2 linked regions of the Variovorax paradoxus genome follow. The main gene of each other region encodes a partner of the protein of the gene in region 2 in a complex. Links are inferred from orthologs where the notes say so. Each region holds a gene or a part of one and is shown on either strand. Other genes may lie near its edges. The genes, in order: secY and secA.

Region 1 (8,503 bases), 1.2 Mb from region 2 along the record:
GCGGGTCTGCTTCTTCGACTTGTCGCGCACAGCGATCACGTCGCCGGTCTTCACCAGGTACGACGGAATGTTGACCGACTGGCCGTTCACCGTGATCGCCTTGTGCGACACGAGCTGGCGTGCTTCAGCGCGCGTCGAGCCGAAGCCCATGCGGTAGACCACGTTGTCTAGGCGCGATTCGAGAATGAACAGCAGGTTGGCGCCGGTGTTGCCACGGCGACGGTCGGCTTCCTCGAAGTAACGGCGGAATTGCTTTTCGAGCACGCCGTACATGCGCTTGACCTTCTGCTTTTCACGCAGTTGCAGACCGTAGTCCGACGTGCGCTGACCCGAAGTGCGGCCGTGCTGGCCGGGCTTGGAGTCGAACTTGGCCTTGTCTTGAATGGAGCGGCGGGCGCTCTTCAGAAACAGGTCGGTGCCTTCGCGGCGGGAAAGTTTGGCCTTGGGGCCGAGGTAGCGTGCCACGTGGTTTCCTTTGTGTCATCTGCCGCAGTTGCCTGCGGGAGCCATCGGCGAAAACGCGGATGGCGGTGGGCTTAGTTAAAAAACAAATGCGCAGCCGCTCAAGAGCCGGCTGCGCCTTGCGGACTGACGATCAGATGCGGCGACGCTTCTGGGGACGGCAGCCGTTGTGCGGAACGGGCGTCACGTCGGCAATGGAATTGATCCGGATGCCGAGCGCAGCCAGTGCGCGCACCGACGATTCGCGACCGGGGCCGGGGCCCTTGATCTCGACGTCGAGGTTCTTGATACCTTGCTCGACAGCAGCACGGCCGGCAACTTCGGAAGCAACCTGCGCAGCGAACGGCGTCGACTTGCGCGAGCCCTTGAAGCCCTGGCCACCCGACGAAGCCCACGACAGGGCGTTGCCCTGGCGATCGGTGATCGTGATGATGGTGTTGTTGAACGAGGCATGCACGTGGGCGATGCCGTCCGCAACGTTCTTGCGAACCTTCTTGCGAACGCGCTGTGCGGCGTTGTTTGCAGGTGCTTTAGCCATGCTGGTCTATCCTTATTTCTTCAGGGACTGCGCAGCCTTGCGCGGACCCTTGCGGGTGCGGGCATTGGTGCGCGTGCGCTGGCCGCGCATCGGCAGGCCGCGACGGTGACGGAAGCCGCGATAGCAGCCGATGTCCATCAAACGCTTGATGTTCATCGTCGTCTCGCGACGCAGATCGCCTTCGATGGTGAACAAGGCAATCTGGTCGCGGATCTTTTCGAGATCGGCGTCAGTCAGGTCCTTGATCTTCTTCGAATATTCGATGCCGCTCGCTTCGCAGATTTGACGGGCGCGCGTGCGACCGATGCCGAAGATGGCGGTCAGGCCGATTTCAGCGTGCTTGTGCGGCGGAATGTTGATGCCAGCAATACGTGCCATGTGCGTCCTCTAATACTCTTCAATCAACCCTGGCGCTGCTTGTGGCGCGGGTCGGTGCAAATCACACGCACCACACCTTTACGGCGGATGACCTTGCAATTACGGCAGATGGTTTTGACCGAAGCCGAAACTCTCATTTCATTCTCCTAAAACTGTTTAACGTGGCGGTACACCGCCCACACCCAATATTCTCAATACTGAAACTCACGGCCCTACGATGTCTTGAAGTTGGCCTTCTTCAGCAGCGATTCGTACTGCTGGGACATCATGTAGTTTTGCACCTGGGCCATGAAGTCCATCGTGACGACCACGATGATCAGCAGGGAGGTACCACCGAAGTAGAACGGTACGTTGTACTTCAGGATCAGGAACTCGGGCAGCAGGCAGACGAAGGTGATATACACCGCGCCGGCCAACGTCAGGCGAACCAGAATCTTGTCGATATAGCGAGCGGTCTGGTCACCCGGGCGAATGCCAGGAATGAAAGCACCACTCTTCTTCAGGTTGTCGGCCGTTTCCTTGCTGTTGAACACGAGTGCCGTGTAGAAGAAGCAGAAGAAAACGATCGCGGCAGCGTACAGCAGCACGTAGATCGGCTCGCCCGGGCGCAGTGCGCTGGCAATGTCCTTGATCCAGCGGAAACCGCCTTCACCGGTGCTGAACCAGCCAACCACCGTTGCGGGCAGCAGGATGATCGACGAGGCGAAGATCGGCGGAATCACACCGGCCATGTTCAGCTTCAAGGGCAGGTGCGACGACTGGCCGCCATAGACCTTGTTGCCAACCTGGCGCCGCGCATAGTTCACGAGGATCTTGCGCTGGCCGCGTTCGACGAACACCACGAAGTAGGTGACCAGCACCACGATCGCGATGATGAAGAGCGCAACGATCGGGTTCATTGCACCGGTGGTCACCAGCGAAGCGAGACCGCCGATGGCGCTTGGCAGACCGGCCGCGATACCTGCAAAGATCAGGATCGAGATGCCGTTGCCCAGGCCACGCTCGGTGATCTGCTCGCCAAGCCACATCAGGAACATCGAACCGGCCGTCAGGCTCACCATCGCGGTCAGGCGGAAGCCGAAACCGGGGGAGTTGACCAGGCCGGCAGACGACTCGAGCGCCACTGCGATGCTGAACGACTGGAACAAGGCCAGACCGAGTGCGCCATAGCGCGTGTACTGCGTGATCTTGCGACGGCCAGCCTCGCCTTCCTTCTTCAATTGCTCGAAGGTAGGAACCACGTAGGTCATCAACTGCATGATGATCGACGCCGAGATGTACGGCATGATCCCCAACGCGAACACGGTGAAGCGCGACAGCGCCCCGCCCGAGAACATGTTGAACAGGCTCAGAATGCCGCCCTGCTGGCCCTGGAACAACGCAGCCAGCTGGTCCGGGTTGATGCCCGGCACAGGAATGTGCGCGCCGATCCGATAGACCACGAGCGCGAGCAGCAAAAAGACGAGCCGGCGGCGGAGGTCGCCGAACTTGCCTGTTTTTGCGATCGTTGCCGCGTTAGTTGCCACGAAGAACTTCTTTCAGTCCAGTGTGATCAGGCGATGCTGCCGCCGGCTGCTTCGATCGCAGCCTTGGCACCAGCGGTTGCGCCCACGCCCGTCAGCTTGACGGCCTTGGTGAGTTCACCGGTCTTGACGATCTTGACGACCTTGGCGAGCTGGCCCACGAGGCCGGCTTGCTTGAGCGCCAGGATGTCCACTTCGGCCAGGCCGAGCTGCTCGAGGGCAGTCAGCGTGACTTCGGCGTTGAACTTCAGCAGGTGCGACTTGAAGCCACGCTTCGGCAGGCGACGCTGCAGCGGCATTTGACCGCCTTCGAAGCCGACCTTGTGGAAACCGCCTGCGCGCGACTTCTGACCCTTGTGACCGCGACCTGCGGTCTTGCCGATACCGGAGCCGATACCGCGGCCAACACGGCGCTTGGCGTGCTTGGCGCCGGCTGCCGGCTTGATGCCATTGAGTTCCATATCAGTCTCTCTTACAGAACTTTGACCAGATAACTGATCTTGTTGATCATGCCGCGCACCGCGGGGGTGTCTTGCAGCTCGCTCACGCTGTTGAGCTTGCGCAGGCCGAGGCCACGCACGGTCGCGCGATGCGATTCCTTGGTGCCAATCGGGCTCTTGACCAATTGCACCTTGAGGGTTTGTTGTTGCGTCGTCATTTGAATGCTTCCTTCAGCCTTGCGAGAGCTTGCGCTCAGGCGAAGATTTCTTCGACGGTCAGGCCGCGCTTGGCAGCCACTTCGGACGCGGTCGTCGAGTTCTTCAACCCGTCGAGCGTGGCGCGAACCATGTTGTAGGGGTTCGATGAACCATGGCTCTTGGCCACGATGTCGGTGATGCCCATGACTTCGAACACGGCGCGCATCGGGCCGCCGGCGATGATGCCGGTACCCTTCGGTGCGGGGATCATGACGACCGAAGCGGCGCCGTGATGACCCGTCACGCGGTGATGCAGCGTGCCGTTCTTGATCGAGATCTTGGCCAGGTTGCGACGGGCTTCTTCCATCGCCTTTTGTACGGCAGCAGGCACTTCCTTCGACTTGCCCTTGCCCATGCCGACGCGGCCTTCGCCGTCGCCCACGACGGTGAGTGCTGCGAAACCGAGGATACGACCACCCTTCACCACCTTGGTGACGCGGTTGATCGCGATCATCTTCTCGCGCAAACCGTCTTCAGGGCCTTCGTTCTGCGTTCTTGCTTGAATCTTTGCCATTTTGAATCTCGTGTCCGGTTAGAACTGCAGACCGGCTTCGCGGGCCGCCTCGGCCAGCGCCTTGACGCGGCCGTGGTACGCAAAACCTGCGCGGTCGAAGGCGACCTTCTCGACGCCGGCAGCCTTCGCCTTTTCAGCGATGCGCTTGCCGATGGCCGTTGCAGCGGCGGCATTGCCACCCTTGCCCGAGCCGCCGAGTGCCGTGCGCACTTCGGCTTCGGCCGTCGATGCGGTGGCAATCACCTTGGTGCCGTCGTCGGAGATGACGGTGGCATAGATGTGCAGGTTGGTGCGATTCACCGTCAGACGGGCCACGCCCTGCGTCGCGATGCGGATGCGGGTCTGGCGCGAGCGGCGAAGACGCTGTGCTTTTTTGGTCAACATCATTTTGCTGCCCCTTACTTCTTCTTGGTCTCTTTGATCACGATCTTCTCGTCCGAATAACGGATGCCCTTGCCCTTGTAAGGCTCAGGCGGACGAACAGCGCGGATCTCAGCGGCGATTTGACCAACGCGCTGACGGTCAGCACCCTTGATCACGATTTCGGTCGGGGTCGCGGTGGCCACCGTGATGCCTTGCGGCATGTCGATGTTGACCGGGTGCGAATAACCGACTTGCAGGTTCAACTTGTTGTTGGACGCTGCGGCCTTGTAGCCGACGCCGACCAGGTTGAGCTTCTTCTCGAAGCCCTTGGTCACGCCAACCACCATGTTGTTCACCAGCTGACGGATCGTGCCGCTCATTGCGTTCGCTTCACGCGATTCGTTGGCGGGCTCGAAGTTCAGCTTGCCGTCATTGCTGACGATCTTGACCAGTGCGTTGCGTGCGAGGTTGAGCGTGCCGCCCGTACCCTTGACGCTGATCTGGTCTTCCTTGATCGACACATCCACGCCTGCGGGGATGGTGATCGGCATTTTTCCTACTCGGGACATTTCAGTTACTCCTCGATGTCTCGGTTAGGCGACGTAGCACAGCACTTCGCCACCGACACCGGTAGCGCGCGCCTTGCGGTCGGTCATCACGCCCTTGGGGGTGGTGACGATCGCAACACCGAGGCCGTTCTGGACTTGCGGAATGGAAGCACTGGCCTTGTAGACGCGCAGGCCGGGGCGGCTCACGCGCTCGATGCGCTCGATGACCGGACGGCCAGCGTAGTACTTCAGGGTAATGACGAGTTCGGACTTGCCGTCTTCGGTCTTGACCTGGAAACCGTCGATATAGCCCTCGTCCTTCAGGACCTGCGAGATCGCGATCTTCACCTTGGAAGACGGGACCGACACAGTGGGCTTCGCCACCATCTGCGCGTTACGGATACGCGTCAGCAGGTCGGCAATGGGATCACTCATGCTCATGTTGTTTGCTCCTGCCTGGCTTACCAGCTGGCCTTGGTGACACCGGGGATGTCGCCATTGAAAGCCAGTTCGCGGATCTTGGCGCGGGCCAGACCGAATTGACGGAAGGTGCCACGGGGGCGACCGGTGATTTCGCAGCGGTTGCGCTGACGCGTGGGGTTCGCGTTGCGCGGGAGCTTTTGCAGGCCCAGGCGGGCAGCAGCGCGCTCTTCGTCGCTCTTCTTCACGTCGTTGGAAATTGCCTTCAGTTCCGCGTGCTTCGCAGCGTACTTGGCGACCAGCTTGTCGCGCTTGAGTTCGCGCTGGATCAAAGATGCTTTAGCCACAGATCACCTCAGTTCTTGAACGGGAAACGGAAACCAGCGAGAAGCGCCTTGGCTTCTTCGTCGGTCTTGGCCGTCGTCGTGATGCTGATATTGAGACCGCGCAGGGCATCGACCTTGTCGTATTCGATCTCGGGGAAAATGATCTGTTCCTTGACGCCGATGTTGTAGTTGCCACGGCCGTCGAACGCACGGCCGGAGATGCCGCGGAAGTCGCGAACACGCGGCAGCGCGATGGTCACGAAACGGTCCAGGAACTCATACATCTGCACGCCACGCAGCGTGACCATGCAGCCGATAGGTTGGTTTTCGCGGATCTTGAAACCGGCGATAGCCTTCTTCGACTTGGTGACCACGGGCTTCTGGCCGGCGATCTTGGTGAGGTCGGCAACAGCGTTGTCGAGAACCTTCTTGTCGGCGACAGCTTCACCCACACCCATGTTCAGGGTGATCTTGGTGAGGCGGGGGACCTGCATCGGCGACTTGTAGCCGAACTTTTCCGTCAGGTCTTTCGCGATCTTTTCGCGATAGTGTTGTTGGAGACGTGCCATGTGAGTACCTCTTAGGCGAACTTGATTTCGTCGCCGCTGGACTTGAAGACGCGAACAGCCACGCGCTTGCCGTCAGCACCCTGGGTGATCTTGATGCCCACGCGATCGGCCTTGCCGGTCGCGGCATTGAAGATCGCCACGTTGGATTGGTGGATGGGCATGGTCTTCTCGACGATGCCGCCGGTCGTACCCTTGAGGGGGTTCGGCTTGGCGTGCTTCTTGACGATGTTCACGCCCTCGACGACGAGGTGCGAATCGTCCTTGCGCAGCGAGACGACGCCGCGCTTGCCTTTGTCGCGCCCGGCCAACACGATGACCTGGTCGCCTTTGCGAATCTTGTTCATGGCGTTGTTGTCCTTACAGAACTTCGGGGGCCAGCGACACGATCTTCATGAACTTTTCGGTGCGCAGCTCGCGCGTCACCGGTCCGAAGATGCGGGTGCCGATCGGCTCCAGCTTGGCGTTGAGCAACACGGCTGCGTTGCCATCGAATTTGACGAGGGAGCCGTCGGCGCGACGGATGCCCTTGGCGGTGCGGACCACCACTGCGCTGTAGATCTCGCCCTTCTTGACGCGACCACGCGGAGCGGCTTCCTTGATGCTGACCTTGATGACGTCGCCCACGCTGGCATAACGCCGCTTGGAGCCACCGAGCACCTTGATACACAGGACGGACTTCGCGCCTGTGTTGTCGGCCACTTCGAGCCGGGATTCAGTTTGGATCATTGCTAGTAGTTCCCAACTTGTACCGATGCGCCTCCAGGAGGGAGACGCTGCGGTCAGTCTTGGGCCCGTCGTCTGCACCTCGAACCACTCGAGGCACTTCCGCTTTGGGCTGAAAGCTTCGCCTTTTTGAAGCGAAGCCAGCGATTGTGGCACGCAGGCAAAAGGCTGTCAACTGCCTTCTGGCCCGGAAATGCGCTGGAACTAGACTTGGCGGCGTGCGCACCTTTATTCCAGACCCGCAGGAAGCCCAATCACCCGCGCGTCGCCGGCTGCTGCTGGCCGGCGTAGCCGCCGCTTTCGCTGGCTCGGGACTGTGGGGCTGCGGAAGTCCGGCGATGCCGCTGCCAGGGGCGGGACGACTGCGCCGCATCGCGGAGGCCCACTGGCCGCACCGGCTGAATATACAGGGCACGACGGCGGGCGGTCTTTCCGGCATTGACTACGACGTTGAAAGAAGCGAGTACTTGCTACTCAGCGATGACCGATCTGACTTGAGCCCCGCACGTTTCTATACCGCCTCGTGGCCCGCGCCCTGGGCGCAGGCGCCCGCCCCGAAAGATGTGGTTCAGCTGCAACGACCCGGCGGCGGGCCTTGGCCCGACCGGCGCCGCGCCGACCCGGGCACCCCTGTGGCAGACCCCGAATCGCTGCGCGTGCGGCCAGGGGCCGGCACCCTGCTCTGGGTGAGCGAAGGGGATGTCCTGCGCGGATTCGGTCCCGCCCTCTATGAATCGGCACGCGATGGCCGCCTGCTTCGCGAATTCCCGCTGCCGGCCATGTTCACTCCCGATCCGGCGCGGCAGCGAGGCCCGCGCGACAACCTGGGTTTCGAGGGCTTGGCGGTGACGCCGGACGGCCGCCATGCCTGGCTCGCGATGGAAAACGCCCTGATCCAGGACGGCCCGGTTCCCACCACCCAGGCGGCCGGAGGCCCTTGCCGGCTGACCCAGGTCGACCTGGAAACCGGTCGGGCCGTTTGTCAGATAGCCTACGTTCCCGACCCGATTCCGCTGCGGCCGCTCCTCCCCGGCAGCCATGCGGACAACGGCATCAGCGAGATCCTGATGCTCGACAACGACCGCATGCTGGTGCTCGAGCGCGCCTACGCCACCGGCGCCGGAAACTCGCTGCGCCTCTACGAGATCGAAATCCGCGACGCGACCGATGTGCTGAATACCGACGTGCTCGCCACAGGCAACCACCGGCCGGCGCCAAAAGAGCTGGTCGCCGACTTCGCCTCGCTCGGCCTTTCGCGCCTGGACAACACCGAAGGCCTTTGCTGGGGCCCGGCCTTGCCGGACGACAAACGCATGCTGGTCGTGGTGAGCGACGACAATTTCAACCCGCTGCAGACAACCCAGTTCGCGGCATTCGAATACACCGACCGACCATGACCATCGCCGTCACTTTCCTGCCCCGCACCGCGCCGGCACCGCTT
Region 2 (15,800 bases):
GCGTGCGCTCGACGAAGCCGTGAGCCTGGGCTACTTCCGCGGCATCATGAACCAGCTCGACGAGATCGATGCCGAAGAGCCCGAATGCAAGGCATGGACCGAGGGGCAGCGCGTGCTCGCTCGGCAATTCCAGTTCGAGGCCATGGGCCGTGCGCTTGCCGCGGCCGTGAGCGCGGCCTGAAAATCGCGGCGAACATCAACCCCATGGAAACCACACCGCTCGCCAAAACGCTGCGCGAACAGGGCGCCAACAGCGACCTGGTGCTGATCGTCGACGACGTGCCCGACAACCTTGCGGTGCTGCACGACGCGCTCGACGAATCGGGCTACACGGTGCTCATTGCCACCAACGGCGAACAGGCGCTGCAGCGCGCCGCGCAGGCCCGCCCCGACATCGTGCTGCTCGACGCGATGATGCCGGGCATCGACGGTTTCGAGGTGGCGCGCCGGCTCAAGGCCGATCCCGCGACGGCGCACATTCCCATCGTGTTCATGACCGGGCTCACCGAAACCGAGCACCTGGTGGCCGCACTCGAAGCGGGCGGGGTCGACTACGTCACCAAGCCGATCAAGCCCAAGGAAGTGCTGGCTCGCATGAACGTGCACCTGCAGGGCGCCCGCCGCGCCCGGCAGGACGCGCGCCAGGCCGGGCAGGCGCGCAATGCGCTCGACGCCTTCGGCTACGCCAGCATTACCGTGCGCCTGCCCGAAGGCCGGCTGATCTGGCAGACCGCGCTCGCGCGCGACCTGCTGCAGCGCTACTGCGACACCCGTGCGCCCGAAACACCGCCGGCCATACTGGAATGGCTGCGGCGCCATGCGCCCGATGCCCGGCAACAGGGCATCGAGCCGCCGGCGCTTTCGATTGCCCAGGGGGCAAGCAGTCTCAGCCTGCGCCTGCACCGGCAGACCGGGCAGGACGACGACGGCGATGAATGGATGATCGTCATGCGCGAGATTTCGGACACGGGGGTGATCGAGGCCATGAGCCTGAGCCTGAAGCTCACAGCGCGCGAGGCCGAGGTGCTCTACTGGGTGGTGAAGGGCAAGACCAACAAGGACATCGGCGAGATCCTCGGCAGCAGCCCCGCCACGGCCAAGAAGCATCTCGAAAGGGTGTACGTGAAGCTTGGCGTCGAGACCCGCACGGCGGCCGCCGGCGTGGCGATCAAGCGCATTCGCGAGCTGCAGCCGCAATTCGAGATCTGAGGCAATGCGGGCGCGCCAGCCGCGTCGCCGGGGCGACTTCCGCCGTCCCTAGAATGCGCGATCCCCGGGGATGCAGGCGATGAAAAATAACAGATGCACGGCAACGATTGGATGGTCCCGGCTCGCCTGGCTTCCGTTGGCGGCCTGCGCGCTGGCGAGCGCAGGTGCGCGGGCAGGGGGCCATTTCGATGTGGACGATGCCGGCACGCTCGATGCGGGCCAATGCCAGTACGAAGCCTGGTGGGGCCGCACCGGACCGGAGCCGGTAACCGGGTTGCACCTCGGCCCGTCGTGTCGCGTCGGGCCTGTCGAACTCGGCTTCAGCTTCGACAGGCTTTCAGCAGAGGGCATTCATACAGTCATCGCCGGGCCGCAGCTCAAATGGAACTTCTTGGGGCCGGCGGCCGATGCACCGCTGAGCGCCGCAATTTCACTTGGAGCTGTGTTCGACGTCAGGCGCGGCGGCCGTGCCGGTGGGCAACTGGTGCTGCCCGTCACGTGGCGGCCGTCGGGCAGCCTGCAAATTCATGCCAACATCGGCGCCGACTGGGCCACGGGCACGGGCGCACGCACGCCGCGCGGCGGACTGGCGGTGGAGTGGGCGCTCGACGAAAAGGTTTCGCTCATTGCCGAGCGTAGCCGTGCATCGGGCGTATGGACTTCGCGCATCGGCGGGCGCTTCAGCCTTACGCCGCTGATCAGCGTGGATGTGAGCGCTTCGAGGACGGGGCCACGCGGCGTGAACGGCTTTGTCGTGGGACTTAACCACGAGTTCGGCTGGAAGTAAGCAGAGGCGGGTGCGAATCAGCGCAGGTAGCGCTGAATGCGCTTTTCGTCTTCCGCCAGCTGCCGGCGCATGAGTGAAAGAAAGTCGCGCGCGGTGGTGGAAAGCACCTTGCCCGCCGGCATGGCCAGCACGCACGAAAAGAACACATCGACCGAGAGCCTCCGCACCACGAGTCCGCGTTCAGCGTAGTCGAGCGCGGTGATCGGGTTGACGAGCCCCACGCCCAGGCCGCGCAAAGCCATTTCGCACACGCTGGCCGCGTAGGGCGTCTGCACCATCACCCGCAGCGCTGCGCCGCGCTCGGCAAGCGCGGCTTCGAGGCCGCGGTGCGAAGGGTCTTCGGGGTTCAGGGCCAGGAAAGGCACTTGCGCGAGTTGCTCCGGCTCGATGCGCTTGAAGCGCGCCAGCGCATGGCCCTGCGGCATCACCACGACGCCGGGAAAGCGTGCGAAGGTCGAGTGGTCGATGCCTTCGAGCGACAGTTCATCGGCCATCAGGCCGAAGTCTGAAATGCCCTTGGCCACGCGGTCGCGCACGTCCTTGGAACTGAGCACCTGCAACGAAACCTGCGGCCAGGGGCTGTCACCGCGCTGTTCCTTCAGGCGTTCCAGTGCACGCGGCATGAAGCCGAGCCCAAAAGCCGGATAGCAACTGAGTTCGAGCTGGTTGGTGCCGAAGTCGCGCAGGCTGCGCATGCGGTGCTCTATGGCTTCCATGCCGATGAACACGCGCTCCACCTCCGTCCACAGTGCGCGCGCCTCGGGCGTGGGCACCAGCCGACCGCCCGTGCGCTGGAAAAGGACCATGCCGGCCTGCGCCTCGAGCCGCTTGAGCGACTGGCTGATGGCTGGCTGGGTCACATGCAGCAGCGCCGCGGCCTTGCGGGTGGAGCCGGCGCGCATCAGGGCGCGGAAGGTCTCTATTTCGGTGAAGCGCATCGATAAGTTTTCTTATCGCTTGAGTATTTCAAGCTAGATGATTTTATTTGCAGATGCCTAAGATTTAGGCACGACTTCCACCTCGATACCACCTGTGAACATGCCTGCGCCCGTAATGCACTTCAAGTTCGCCCCGCCACCAGATCCGTTGGCCGATCTGGCGGGCCCTGCGCGCATCCGCCCGCCCCAACCGGTCAGAAACCCCCACTTGCAGGGCTTTCGGTGCCTGCGCTGCGATGCGCCGTATCCGCTTGCGCTGGCGAACGACGGCTGCCCCGCCTGCCGTGCCACGGGCGTCCATGCCGGCTTGCGCGCCAGCTACCTGCCCGACAGCGGCAGCCCGCTGCCCATGCCCTACGTACCAGGGTTCACGCTGGGCGAGGGCGGCACGCCGCTGCTGGAGATGCCGGAGCTGGCGCGCGAGTTCGGCGTGGCGTGCCTTGCGCTCAAGGACGAATCGTCCAACCCCACCGGCTCGCACAAGGACCGCATGACGGCCGTGGGCGTGGCCCAGGCGCTGGACTTCGGTGCCCACACGCTGGTGCTGGCCTCGTCGGGCAATGCCGCGATTTCCGCGGCGCACTACGCCTGGGCTTCGGGCCTGGGCTGCGAAGTGGCAACCTACGAAGGCCTGCCGGCCGCCTATGCACGGCAGCTCGACGCCCTCGGTGCCCGGCGCTACACCTTCGCCGACAACGCCGGCCGCTGGGCATTCGTGCGTGAGCGCTCACAACATCCGGGCTATTTCGCGCTGACGAACTACCGCCTGCCCGCATTGGGCAGCGCGCCGCTGGCGATCGAGGGCTACAAGCCCATCGCCCTGGAGTGCCTGAACGATGGCGGCCTGCCCGATCACATCGTGATTCCGACGGCGCGCGGCGACCTCGCCTGGGGCATCTACGCGGGCTTTCGCGACCTGCTGGCTGCCGGGCGCATCGCGCGCCTGCCGCGGCTCTGGCTGGTGGAGCCTTTTGCGCGCCTCTCGCGCGTGCTGGCCGGCGGCGCACTCAACGGCGCGTATCCCGGCCACACCGCGCAGTTTTCGACCGCGGGATCGACCGTGACCTTCTTGCAGTGGCAGGCCGCCACTGCCTCTGGGGGAGGCGCGGTGGTGGTCAGCGACGACCAGGCCCGCGCCGCGCGGCAGAAGCTCACGGCGGCCGGCGTGAGTGCCGAGCTCTGCGCCGCGGGCGGACTGGACGCCGTGCGCCAGTTGCGCGAACGCGGCGCCATTGCAGGCGACGCCCACGTGGTGCTGATGCTGACCGCCAACGCCTCGCGCGACCCGAGCTGGCCGGACGAGACCGCCTGAGCTCCCTAGTTACCCAAAGGAATCGAAACCATGCAAGCAATTCAACGCCGCGCCTTCCTGGCTGCCGGTTCGGCCGCTCTCTTCGGCGCCACGGCGCAGCGCGCCTGGGCGGCCTATCCCGACAAGCCCATCAAACTGATCGTGCCGTGGGCGGCGGGCGGGAGCACCGACGCCATCGCGCGCGCCATGGCGCAGCGCATGAGCCAGACGCTCGGCAGCACGGTGATCGTCGACAACCGGCCCGGGGCGGCCGGCCAGATCGGCACCGAGGCGGCCGCCAAGGCAACGCCCGACGGCTACACGCTGGCCATTGTCGAGCTGCCGCACGCCATCGCGCCCGCTGTGACTGCACGGTTGCCCTACGACCTGCTGCGCGACTTCACGCCGGTGACGATGATCGGCACCTCCCCGCTCGTCTTCTTTGTGGGCATGGACGACGACAGCCGCGACTTCAAGACCTTCGTCAAGACGGCTGCTGCCCGGCCGATGCCGCCGGCCATTGCGCACAGCGGAGCCGGCACGGTGAGCCATTTGGCGGCCGAGCTGCTGGCGAGCCGCACCAAGATCAAGTTCAACATGGTTCCGTACCGCGGATCGGCGCCAGCCCTTACCGATGTGGCGGCGGGCACGGTGGGCGGGCACTTCGCGACGCTGGCCAGCGGCTCCAGCCTGATGGGTGCCAACCGGATCCGCCCGCTTTTGGTGACGAGCGCGCAACGGGTGAGCCTTCCGGGGCTCAAGGAGGTGCCCGCGCTGGCGGAAAGCGGACTCAAGGGGATGGAGATCGACCAGTGGTGGGCACTGGTGGCGCCCGCCACCACGCCACTGGAAGTGATCGAGCGGCTGCGGCGCGAAGCCATCGCTGCGCTGGACCATCCATCGGTGAGGGAGCGCATGACGTCGCTCGGCGTGCAACTGAAGGGTTCCACCACGGGCGAGCTGCGTGCTTTCATGCGTGCGGAGGCCGAGCGCTGGCAGAAGGTGGCGCACGACATCGGGCTTCAGCCGCAATAGACGGGATAGAGATGGCCGGGGGCCGTGGGCCCGGTCGGCCGCCTTTTTCTTTCAGCGCCCGGATTGGACCTTGATCCGGATCGTGTTCACGTCCCAGCCCCGGTTTCGCAGCCGGGTGACCAGCATGGGCGCCAGCTGGCGCAACTTGGCGGCCGCGGCGCTGCCGTTGACCAGCAGGCACCACACGTCCCCTTCGGCCGGGCCAGCCTGCACGGCCGGGCGCATGGCCGGCGGGATCAATCCCTCCACGGCCCGGAGCCGGTCGCCGGAGTCGCGCGCGCGCGCAATCAGGCTCGCCAGGGTCGGCGAACCTTCGGCGGCCTGGTGCAGCGTGACGGGCGGGACGGAGCGGCGATTCATGGGTAATCCGGAGGGTGGAACAAGGGCAGCTAAAATGCCCGGTTTGCCGACGCTTGCGCCGGCAGATCCGGTCTGAGCCGCTTGCTTTCGAGGCTTGCATTCGAAGAAGGCGCGCCCAACTGCTTTCACCATATCTTAGGGAATCCGGTCGCAGTGCCTGTTGTGTCAGGTGCACGCCCATCTCCACGCCAATGGCAACCAACTTCCTGACCCAGATTTTCGGCAGTCGCAACGACCGGCTCCTCAAGCAGTATCGCAAGACGGTGGAGCGCATCAATGCGCTGGAACCCGAATTCGAGAAGCTCACCGACGACGGGCTGCGCGCCAAGACCCAGGAATTCAAGGACCGCATCGCCAAGGGCGAAACCCTCGATGCCCTGCTGCCCGAAGCTTTTGCCACGGTGCGCGAAGGCTCCAAGCGCGTCATGAAGATGCGCCATTTCGACGTGCAGCTGCTCGGCGGCATGGCGCTTCACAACGGCAAGATCGCCGAAATGCGCACCGGCGAAGGCAAGACCCTGACAGCCACGCTGCCGGTGTACCTGAATGCCCTGTCGGGCAACGGCGTGCACGTGGTCACGGTGAACGACTACCTCGCCAACCGCGACGCCCAGTGGATGGGCCGCCTGTACAACTTCCTGGGTCTTACGGTGGGCATCAACCTGCCGCAGATGCCGCGCGAGGAAAAGCAGCAGGCCTACGCGAGCGACATCACGTACGGCACCAACAACGAATACGGCTTCGACTACCTGCGCGACAACATGGTGTACGAGCCGGGCGACCGGGTTCAGCGCACGCTGAACTACGCCATCGTCGACGAGGTGGACTCCATCCTGATCGACGAGGCCCGCACGCCGCTGATCATCAGCGGCCAGGCCGAAGACCACACCGAGCTCTACCTGGCCATCAACAAGGTGGTGCCCCTGCTGACCAAGCAGGAAGGCGAAGCCGATCCGCGCACGGGCGAGGGCGTCACGGTGCCGGGCGACTTCACGGTCGACGAGAAGACCCACCAGGTGTTCCTGACCGAAGACGGCCACGAGAAGGCCGAGCAGCTGCTGAGCGAATTCAAGCTGCTGCCCGAAGGCGCCTCGCTCTACGACCCGGCGAACATCACGCTGATGCACCACCTGAACGCCGCGCTGCGCGCACGGCACCTGTACCACCGCGACCAGCATTACGTGGTGCAGCAGGGCGAAGTGGTCATCGTCGACGAATTCACTGGCCGCCTGATGACGGGCCGCCGCTGGAGCGACGGCTTGCACCAGGCCGTCGAAGCCAAGGAAGGCGTGCAGATCCAGGCCGAGAACCAGACGCTCGCCTCGATCACCTTCCAGAACTACTTCCGCCTGTACAACAAGCTGGCCGGCATGACCGGCACGGCCGACACCGAGGCCTACGAGTTCCAGGAAATCTACGGTCTCGAGACGGTCATCATTCCGCCGAACCGCATCAGCAAGCGCGAAGACCAGCTCGACCGCGTCTACAAGACCACGCGCGAAAAGTACGAAGCGGCCATTCAGGACATCCGCGAGTGCTACGAGCGCGGCCAGCCGGTGCTGGTGGGCACCTCGTCGATCGAGAACTCCGAAATCATCGACGGCCTGCTCACCAAGGCGGGGCTCCCGCACCAGGTGCTCAACGCCAAGCAGCATGCGCGCGAAGCGGACATCGTGGCGCAGGCCGGCCGCACGAAGATGATCACCATCGCGACCAACATGGCGGGCCGCGGTACCGACATCGTGCTGGGCGGCAACATCGAGAAGATGATCGAGGCGGTCGAGCAGGACGAGTCGCTCGACGAAGCTGCCAAGCAGGCCGAAGTGGCACGCATCCGCGCCGAGTGGACCAAGGACCATGAATTCGTCAAGTCGCTGGGCGGCTTGCGCATCATCGCGACCGAGCGCCATGAGTCGCGCCGCATCGACAACCAGCTGCGCGGCCGTTCGGGCCGCCAGGGCGACCCGGGTTCTTCGCGCTTCTACCTGAGCCTGGACGATCCGCTGATGCGCATCTTTGCGGGCGACCGCGTGAAGGCGATCATGGATCGCCTGAAGATGCCCGACGGCGAAGCCATCGAAGCGGGCATTGTCACGCGCAGCATCGAAAGCGCGCAGCGCAAGGTCGAGGCGCGCAACTTCGACATCCGCAAGCAGCTGCTCGAATACGACGACGTGTCGAACGACCAGCGCAAGGTGATCTACCAGCAGCGCAACGACATTCTCGACGCGGCCGACCTGACGGCGCAGATCGCGGCGCTGCGCGAGGGCTGCTTTGTCGACCTGGTGCGCCAGTACGTGCCGGCCGAATCGGTCGAGGAGCAGTGGGACCTGGCGGGCCTGGAGAAGACGCTCTTCAGCGAATGGGGCATCGACATGCCCCTGAAGAGCGAAGTCGAGGCCGCCGAGGCCGTGAGCGACGAAGACATCGTCGAAAAGGTGGTGAAGGCCGCCAACGACACCTTCGACGCCAAGGTGGCGCTGATCGGCCAGGAGAACTTCACCCAGTTCGAGCGCATGGTGCTGCTGCAGAGCATCGACACGCACTGGCGCGAGCACCTGGCTTCGCTCGACTACCTGCGCCAGGGCATCCACCTGCGCGGCTATGCGCAAAAGCAGCCCAAGCAAGAGTACAAGCGCGAAGCCTTCGAGCTCTTCGGCCAGCTGCTCGATTCGGTCAAGAACGAAGTCACCCGCCAGCTCATGACGGTGCGCGTGCAGTCGGGCGAGCAACTCGAGCAGGCGGCGGATGCGCTCGAGAGCCGCGGCGAAAACGTCTCGAACATCACCTACAGCGCGCCGACCGAAACCGGCGAAGTCGAGGTTCGGCTCGACGAAGAAAACCAGCGCCGCATCGCGGCTGCCGGCTTGGGCCTTGGCACGCTCAGCGCCGAGGCGGCTGCCTTTGCGCGCGTCGGCCGCAACGACCCGTGCCCTTGCGGCAGTGGCAAGAAGTACAAGCAGTGCCACGGCAAGCTCAGCTGACCCAGAACCTCCGGAAGAGAAACCTCCATGCCCGTGAACCTGTCCGCTCCTGATCCTGCCGCCTTGTTCGCGGTGCCCGGCGTCCGCATCGGCGTGGCCGAAGCGGGTGTGCGCAAGGCCAACCGCAAGGACCTGACCGTCGTGCTGATCGACGAAGGCTCGGCGGTTGGAGGCGTGTTTACCCAGAACCGCTTCTGCGCGGCGCCGGTGCAGGTCTGCCGAGACCATCTGGCGGCCAACTACGGCATTCGCGCGATGGTCATCAACACCGGCAACGCGAATGCCGGCACCGGCGAAGACGGCTTGATGCGCACGCGCTCCACCTGCATCGCACTGGCGCGCCACCTCGAAATCGCACCCGAGCAGATCCTGCCGTTCTCGACCGGCGTGATCATGGAGCCGCTGCCGGTGGACCGCATCGAAGCCGGCCTGCCCGCCGCGCTGGCCGACGCCTCGGAGAACCACTGGGCGCGTGCTGCCGAAGGCATCATGACTACCGACACGATTCCGAAGGCCTTCAGCCAGCAGATTCAGGTCGGCGGCGCCACGGTCACCATCACCGGCATCAGCAAGGGCGCCGGCATGATCCGCCCGAACATGGCCACCATGCTGGGCTTCATGGCCACCGACGCGAAGATCGATCCGTCGTTGATCCAGCCGCTGGCCAAGCGCTTGGCCGATGCCTCGTTCAACCGCGTGACCATCGACGGCGACACCTCGACCAACGACTCCTTCGTGGTCATCGCCACGCAGAAGGCCGCGCACGCAACCATCACCTCGCTCGAATCGGCAGAGGGCCAGGCACTTGTGGCCGCCATGCAGGACGTGGCACGCAAGCTGGCGCAGGCCATCGTGCGCGACGGCGAAGGTGCCACCAAGTTCATCACCATCCAGGTCGATGGCGGCCGCAATCCGGAAGAATGCAAGCAAGTGGCCTATGCCGTGGCGCATTCGCCGCTGGTCAAGACGGCTTTCTTTGCGAGCGACCCGAACCTGGGCCGCATCCTGGCGGCCGTGGGCTACGCCGGCATTGCCGATCTCGACCAGACCGGCATCGACCTGTTCCTGGACGACGTGCACGTCGCGGTGAAGGGCGGGCGCAATCCGTCGTACCGCGAGGAAGACGGCCAACGCGTGATGAAGCAGAGCGAGATCACGGTGCGCATCGGCCTGGGCCGCGGCAACGCGAGCGAAACGGTGTGGACCTGCGACCTGAGCCACGACTACGTGACCATCAACGCCGACTACAGGTCATGAATGAGCAGTTCCAGAAGCTGATCGAGCGCGCCGAGCAGCTGATCGGCCGCATCGAATCGATCTTGCCGCAGCCGCTGGCTGCACCTGCCGACTGGAACGCGTCGATCGCTTGGCGCTATCGGCGCCGCAGCTCGGGCCATGGCGTGCTCGAGCCGGTGAAGCATGTGGCCGCAATGGCGCTCGATTCGCTCAAGGAAATCGACATCCAGAAGGAAAAGATCGAGCGCAACACGCGCCAGTTCGTCGAAGGCAAGCCGGCCAACAACGTGCTGCTGACCGGCGCGCGCGGCACGGGCAAGTCGTCGCTCATTCGCGCCTGCCTGCAGGCCTATGCACCGCAGGGGCTGCGCCTGATCGAAGTCGACAAGGCCGAACTGACCGACCTGCCGGACATCGTCGAGGTGGTGTCGCAGCGGCCCGAGAAATTCATCGTGTTCAGCGACGACCTGAGCTTTGACGAAGGCGAGCCGGGCTACAAGGCGCTGAAGTCGATTCTCGATGGCTCGATTGCGGCGGCCACGCCCAACGTGCTGATCTATGCGACCAGCAACCGGCGCCACCTGTTGCCCGAATACATGAAGGACAACCTTTCGTACACCCACACCGAGGACGGCGAAGTGCACCCCGGCGAGGTGATCGAAGAGAAGATCTCGCTGTCGGAGCGCTTCGGCCTGTGGGTCAGCTTCTATCCGTTCAGCCAGAACGAATACCTGGCCATCGTTGCGCAGTGGCTCTCGTCCTTTGGCGTTGGTCAGGCGGCGATCGAGGCGGCGCGGCCCGAGGCGCTGGTGTGGGCACTCGAGCGCGGTTCACGCAGCGGTCGCGTCGCCTACCAGTTTGCGCGCGACTACGCCGGGCGGGCCGGCGCATGAGCGCACAGCCGCAACCACAGGGCCGCAAGCACACCGAGGTGGCTGTCGGCGTGCTGATCCGTTCGGCCGACGACGCGCTGCTGCTGTCGACCCGTCCGGCAGGCAAGGCATACGCCGGCTTCTGGGAGTTTCCGGGCGGCAAGATCGAGGCCGGCGAAACGGTCGAGCAAGCGCTGCGGCGAGAACTGCAGGAAGAGCTCGGCATCACCATCGCGGGGGCAGAGGTCTGGAAGGTCACTGAGCACGACTATCCGCACGCGCTGGTGCGGCTGCATTGGTGCAAGGTCACGGCGTGGAGCGGCGAGTTCGAAATGTGCGAAGGGCAGGAAATGCGTTGGCAGCAGCTGCCGCTGGATGTGACGCCCGTGCTGCCCGGCGCCATGCCGGTGCTCGAATGGCTGGCCCAGGAGCGCGGTCTTCCTCATGCTGCCGGGTCGGCGGCGTAGGCTCCCAAAAATAATCAGAACCGCCACACGCGTTCAACGACCCGACTAGATGCTGCATCCCAAGTACCGACCGGACATAGACGGCCTGCGTGCCATTGCCGTGGCCTCCGTGGTGATCTATCACGCCTTTCCCGGCGTGCTGCCCGGCGGTTTCATCGGTGTGGACATCTTCTTCGTGATCTCGGGCTTCCTGATCTCGACCATTCTCCTGCAGAGCCAGGTGGCGGGCGATTTCAGCTACCGCGACTTCTACGCACGGCGCATCAGGCGCATTTTCCCGGCGCTCATCCTGGTGCTCTTGGCTACCTTGTGCTTCGGCTGGTACATGCTGCTGTCCGACGAGTTTGCGCAACTGGGCAAGCAGGTGACGGGCGGTGCGGCCTTCTTTGCCAATTTCGTGTTCTGGGCCGACGCGGGTTATTTCGATTCGGCCGCCGAAACCAAGCCGCTGCTGCATCTGTGGTCGTTGGGTATCGAGGAGCAGTTCTACATTTTCTGGCCGGTGCTGCTGGGTGTGGCCTGGCGCCGCCGCTGGCCGATGATCCGCGTGATCCTGGCGATTGCGGTGGTGTCGTTCCTGGTCAATGTGCTCACGATCCATCCGTTTCGCACGGCGGCTTTCTATTCGCCGGCTTCGCGCTTCTGGGAGCTGATGGTGGGCGGCATCCTGGCGTGCATGCGGCTGAAGCCGGCGGCGCCGAGCCGTTTGCGCAGCCATGTGCAGTCCTTCGTCGGCGTGGGCCTGCTCGGACTGGGGCTGGTGATGATCCGCGGCGACAAGGCTTTTCCCGGCTGGTGGGCGCTGCTGCCCACGCTGGGTGCGGTGAGCTGCATTGCGGCCGGGCCCACGGGCTTCCTGAACAAGTACCTGCTGTCGAACCGGGTGATGGTGTGGATCGGGCTCATCAGCTATCCGCTCTATCTCTGGCATTGGCCGCTGCTTGCTTATGCGCGCATCCTCAGCGACGGGTTGCCGTCGCTGCCTGTGCGCGCGGGGGCCGTCATTGCCAGCGTTGTGCTGGCCTGGCTGACCTACAGGTTCGTCGAGCGCTACACGCGCACGCGCACCGGCCCGGGTCTGCTGCGCTTGCTGGCGGGCTCGGGGGTGGCTTTGGTTGTCGTGGGGCTGGTGGTTTTCTCTGGCGTGCTGCAGCCGCGCCACCACGACATTCGCCTGCAGCAGATTTCCGAGGCCGCGGCCGACGTGGGCTACTACGACGATTTCAAGAACTACGAACTAGGGCGGCATCTGCTCTATCGGGTCGGCAATGGGCCGCGCAAGAGCCTGCTGGTCGGCGACAGCCACGTGCAGCAATATGGTCCGCGCGCAGAGGAGCTCGCGCGCACCGTGCCCGACAAGGCAAACACCATCTACTTTGCAACGCAGGGGTCTTGCCCGCCGATTCCCGGTGTTTACGCGGATGCGAACATAGGGTGCGCCGAGCGGCGCACGGCCGTGCTGGATTTCGCCCGCGGCCCAGAGATCGACACGGTAGTGATCGGCGGCTGCTGGAACTGCTACTTCATCGCGGGCGGCGCACCAGGCTATTACTTCCGCGATGCGAGTGGCGCGGCCCACCAGTTCCGCGGCGGCGACGGCATGGCCCTGGCGTTCGACTCTCTCGGCCAGCTGCTGCGAGAACTGTCAGGCAAGGGCAAGAAGGTTTTTCTGCTGCTCGACATTCCGGTAGCACCCGATTTCGAGCCGAAGCGCCTGCTCGAAGGCAGCCGATTGACCTCCATGAAGGTCTCGACCACAACCCCGACGCTGCCGATACCGCAGGACCAGCGCGAGTTGAACGATCGCCTGCGGCAGATCGGTCTTGCAAGCGGCGTGGAAGTGATCGACGCCGTTGCGAACCTGTGTACCGCGGACGGCCAGTGCCTGCGCACCATGTCCGACGGTGCTCCCGCCTACAAGGACGCGGGCCACTTGCGGCCCAAGTACACCCGCTCGTTTGCAACCTACATGGACCGCGCGCTGCTGGACGAAGGCGGCGCGGCGCCGAAGAAGTAGCGCGAAGCCGCTGCGGTGGCCGCGGCGCCTTTTACTGCTTCAGCTTGGGGTCGCCGAAGGTCTCTTCGTCCGGCGGCTCTTCGGCGGGCATCCTGAATTCCTCGTTGGCCCATGCGCCGAGGTCGATACCCTTGCAGCGCGCGCTGCAGAAGGGCCGATAGGGGTTGCTGGCGGCATAGATGCTGTCACCGCCGCAGGCGGGGCAGCGGACGATCCGCTCGCCGATGTCGTTGTGGGTCCTGCCGTTGCTCATGGCGTGTCGTTGATGCGCTGCTGCGCTCAGGCGCAGAGCGTGAGTTCGAAGGCTGCGTCTTCCGTGCTCTGGTGCAGGCGGTCGTCGGCCTCGTGGCGCATCATGCGCACCGAAACCATGAGCCGGTTGCCGCTGATTTCAGGCACCAGCCCGAGCGCCGGGTCGATCCGCAGGCGCAGCAGCTGGAAGCTGCGGCCCTGCGGCAGGTTTTGCTGAAACTGCCCATGAGTGGCAATGACCTTGTAGGGCACATCGGCTTCGCGCAGCAGCTTGAGCAGCAGGTAAATGGATTCGGCCAGCGGCGCGAGCGTGCTCGACCAGCGCTCGAGGTCCTTGCGCCGGCTTTGTGCGCTGCGGTGTTGCCAAGCGTAGTAAGCGGGGAGGTCGAACTCGCAGGTGCCGCCCGGAATGCCGGCTCGGCTGCGAATGCTCATGAGCCATTCGTTCTCGGTCAGCGCCTGGCCGGCCTTGCCGGATACGCTGTTGAGCGCGCCAAAATTCCGTTCGAGCTGGGTGACGACCTGGTCCAGCGCCGCCTCGGCGATCGCCGGGTTGCCGCGGTAGCCGTTGAAGACGTTCTTGTGCTTTTCAAGATCGCGCATGACGTCGGCCTTGAGGTCGGCGCGCGCGGCAACGTCCATGATCTCGAAAATCGTGACCAGGGCGAAATGATGGGAAAGCGCGGATTCCGCGGGCACCAGTTCGCCAAGGCGGCGGAACAGGTGCTCCAGCCTCAGGTAGGTCCGGATGCGCTCGTTGAAAGGGTACTCGTAGAGGATCACGCGTTCGGGTTCATGTGAGGGACGAGTTCATGGCGATTTAGCGGCCGCCGGATTCGGCTGCACTTCACGCACAGCCTCCAGCATACGCTGACCGAAGAGCAGATACCCGGCAGTGGAAACGTGCGTTTCGTTGGCCGGATACAAGTCTGTGATTTTGAAGCGGTTCTGCTCGGACAGTGTAAAAAGATCCGGGCCGATTTTCAGGTCGTTGAACGTGCTGCGAAACGCGGCGGCATGGTTCTGGTCGAGGTACACCGTGCTCTTGTTGGGCACGACCATCCAGATGATGCGAAGGGAAGGCGCCATTTTTTCCGTGAACCTCGCCATGAAGGTGGCGGAGTCGGCGGTAAGCGGGTCCATCAGGCGGTCTTCGGCCGTCATGAGCAATTTGTTGCAAGCCACGTGGCTGAATTGCTTGCAGCCGTCGGGCACGGTGCGTGCATCGATGAGCGGGCCCCAGCGGTCGGGCGTGTTGGTCCAGCTCTCGGAACGCTCGATGGCCCGGGTGTTGCGATAGGTCAGCCAGCCCCTCAGCAGCTCCGCGTCCCAGTTCAGGCGGAACTCGGTAGGCGCCGGCTTGGATGGATTTTCGAATGGGGGAGGCGAAGGCACGAAGGCGTGCTTCATGGCCGCGCATTCTTTCGAATCTACGATGCGTCCCTGAAGCAGGCGCTCGATGCTCTCGATGATGACGACCTTGCCCTTGAAGCCGGATTTGCGCACCCATTCCGAGAAGTCGCTGCACATCGGACCGGTCTTGTCCCAGTGCGTGGTGGCAACGCGGTAGCCGGCGCCCACCAGCGGCGACTGCCATGCGTAGCGAACCGAGAAGCTGTCGCCGATCACGAGCACGTCGGCTTCCTGGATCGACGAGGCCTTGATGTTGGCGTCAGGAATAGGCGGGGGCGGATGGTGCCATCCGAAATCGCGCTCGGATATTCGCCCGATGCGTGTCAGGTCGCCATAAGGGATGGGCGTCAGCAGGCTGGTGACCAGCAGCGCGGCGCAGACAAGAAAGCCCGCAACGAAGATGGCGAGCCACATGCGGGCTGGTTTCGTGTCTTCCATGTCAGAACTGGAAATAGAGGAAGGGACTGTAGTTGCCGAATTTCGACACGCACAGGCCAAAAAGTAAAACGCATCCCACTGCCGTCAGCACCGTCGCAATGCGGTTGAGCGCAGGGCGTCCGGCCAGTGCGGCGACGGACGGGATCCAGCGGTCGAGCGTGATGGTCGGTGGCAACGCCAGGCAGATGACGAGGCCGACCAGCATCGTCTGGAAGAACTCGGGCTTGCGGAACGGCACCTTGAACTCGCCGAAAGCGCTCGGAATCACACCATGCATGCCCAGCATGCCTTTGTAGATCTCGATGGCCGCCGTCATGCTGTCGGCGCGGAAAACCACCCACGCCACCATCACGCACAGGAAGGTCACGAACCACCCGAGCAGTCGGCCAAGGCGGGACGAGCTTGTCTTGCCGCGCCGCACCGTGGCGTTCCAGAGGTGGTTGACCATGAGGAAGAGGCCGTGCAGCGCGCCCCAGATCACGAAGGTCCATGCGGCGCCGT

The links.
Region 1: the proteins of secA (region 2) and secY are in contact, whole or in part, in a crystal structure (PDB 3DIN), measured with the Thermotoga maritima proteins. The link is inferred for Variovorax paradoxus from one-to-one orthologs. Residues at the interface, in WP_004082002.1 of Thermotoga maritima: Glu261, Ala262, Arg263, Lys300, Ala301, Arg302, Thr303, Ile304, Ile305, Leu323, Tyr324, Asp325, Pro326, Val329, Ser330, Tyr333, Ile336, Lys340, Phe345, Val349, Glu363, Phe364, Tyr374, Ser375, Gly376, Gly377, Glu393, Ile395, Thr482, Ser483; in WP_004081795.1 of Thermotoga maritima: Glu108, Gly109, Glu110, Glu111, Ala236, Glu237, Arg238, Arg239, Ile240, Thr241, Ile242, Gln243, Tyr244, Ala245, Arg246, Arg247, Val248, Thr249, Gly250, Arg251, Arg252, Val253, Tyr254, Gly256, Ala257, Ser258, Thr259, Tyr260, Leu261, Pro262.

The regions. Positions count from the first base shown.
Region 1 is NZ_CP123990.1:3,950,190-3,958,692, forward strand. Bases 748-3,687 are described here. They hold secY (preprotein translocase subunit SecY), read right to left. Parts: upstream 2,905-3,687; coding sequence 1,591-2,904; downstream 748-1,590. Other genes in these bases: rpsK (30S ribosomal protein S11), read right to left, coding at 748-1,000; rpsM (30S ribosomal protein S13), read right to left, coding at 1,013-1,378; rpmJ (50S ribosomal protein L36), read right to left, coding at 1,402-1,515; rplO (50S ribosomal protein L15), read right to left, coding at 2,931-3,362; rpmD (50S ribosomal protein L30), read right to left, coding at 3,374-3,559. Also shown: rpsD (30S ribosomal protein S4), read right to left, coding at 1-465; more of rpsK, read right to left, coding at 596-747; more of rpsE, read right to left, coding at 3,688-4,113; rplR (50S ribosomal protein L18), read right to left, coding at 4,132-4,497; rplF (50S ribosomal protein L6), read right to left, coding at 4,512-5,045; rpsH (30S ribosomal protein S8), read right to left, coding at 5,070-5,465; rpsN (30S ribosomal protein S14), read right to left, coding at 5,486-5,791; rplE (50S ribosomal protein L5), read right to left, coding at 5,800-6,339; rplX (50S ribosomal protein L24), read right to left, coding at 6,351-6,683; rplN (50S ribosomal protein L14), read right to left, coding at 6,697-7,065; QHG62_RS19100 (esterase-like activity of phytase family protein), read left to right, coding at 7,281-8,459; proC (pyrroline-5-carboxylate reductase), read left to right, coding at 8,456-8,503. UniProt on the Escherichia coli protein: The central subunit of the protein translocation channel SecYEG. Consists of two halves formed by TMs 1-5 and 6-10.
Region 2 is NZ_CP123990.1:2,703,076-2,718,875, forward strand. What follows is about bases 5,448-8,804. They hold secA (preprotein translocase subunit SecA), read left to right. Parts: upstream 5,448-5,811; coding sequence 5,812-8,604; downstream 8,605-8,804. Other genes in these bases: QHG62_RS13160 (hypothetical protein), read right to left, coding at 5,448-5,620; argJ (bifunctional glutamate N-acetyltransferase/amino-acid acetyltransferase ArgJ), read left to right, coding at 8,632-8,804. Also shown: QHG62_RS13130 (ATP-binding protein), read left to right, coding at 1-181; QHG62_RS13135 (response regulator transcription factor), read left to right, coding at 205-1,209; QHG62_RS13140 (hypothetical protein), read left to right, coding at 1,289-1,996; QHG62_RS13145 (LysR substrate-binding domain-containing protein), read right to left, coding at 2,014-2,934; QHG62_RS13150 (threonine synthase), read left to right, coding at 3,035-4,246; QHG62_RS13155 (Bug family tripartite tricarboxylate transporter substrate binding protein), read left to right, coding at 4,277-5,260; more of QHG62_RS13160, read right to left, coding at 5,312-5,447; more of argJ, read left to right, coding at 8,805-9,861; QHG62_RS13175 (ATP-binding protein), read left to right, coding at 9,858-10,733; 8-oxo-dGTP diphosphatase MutT, read left to right, coding at 10,730-11,179; QHG62_RS13185 (acyltransferase family protein), read left to right, coding at 11,229-13,196; QHG62_RS13190 (DNA gyrase inhibitor YacG), read right to left, coding at 13,228-13,449; cell division protein ZapD, read right to left, coding at 13,476-14,231; QHG62_RS13200 (hypothetical protein), read right to left, coding at 14,259-15,299; QHG62_RS13205 (MBOAT family O-acyltransferase), read right to left, coding at 15,301-15,800. UniProt on the Escherichia coli protein: Required for protein export, interacts with the SecYEG preprotein conducting channel.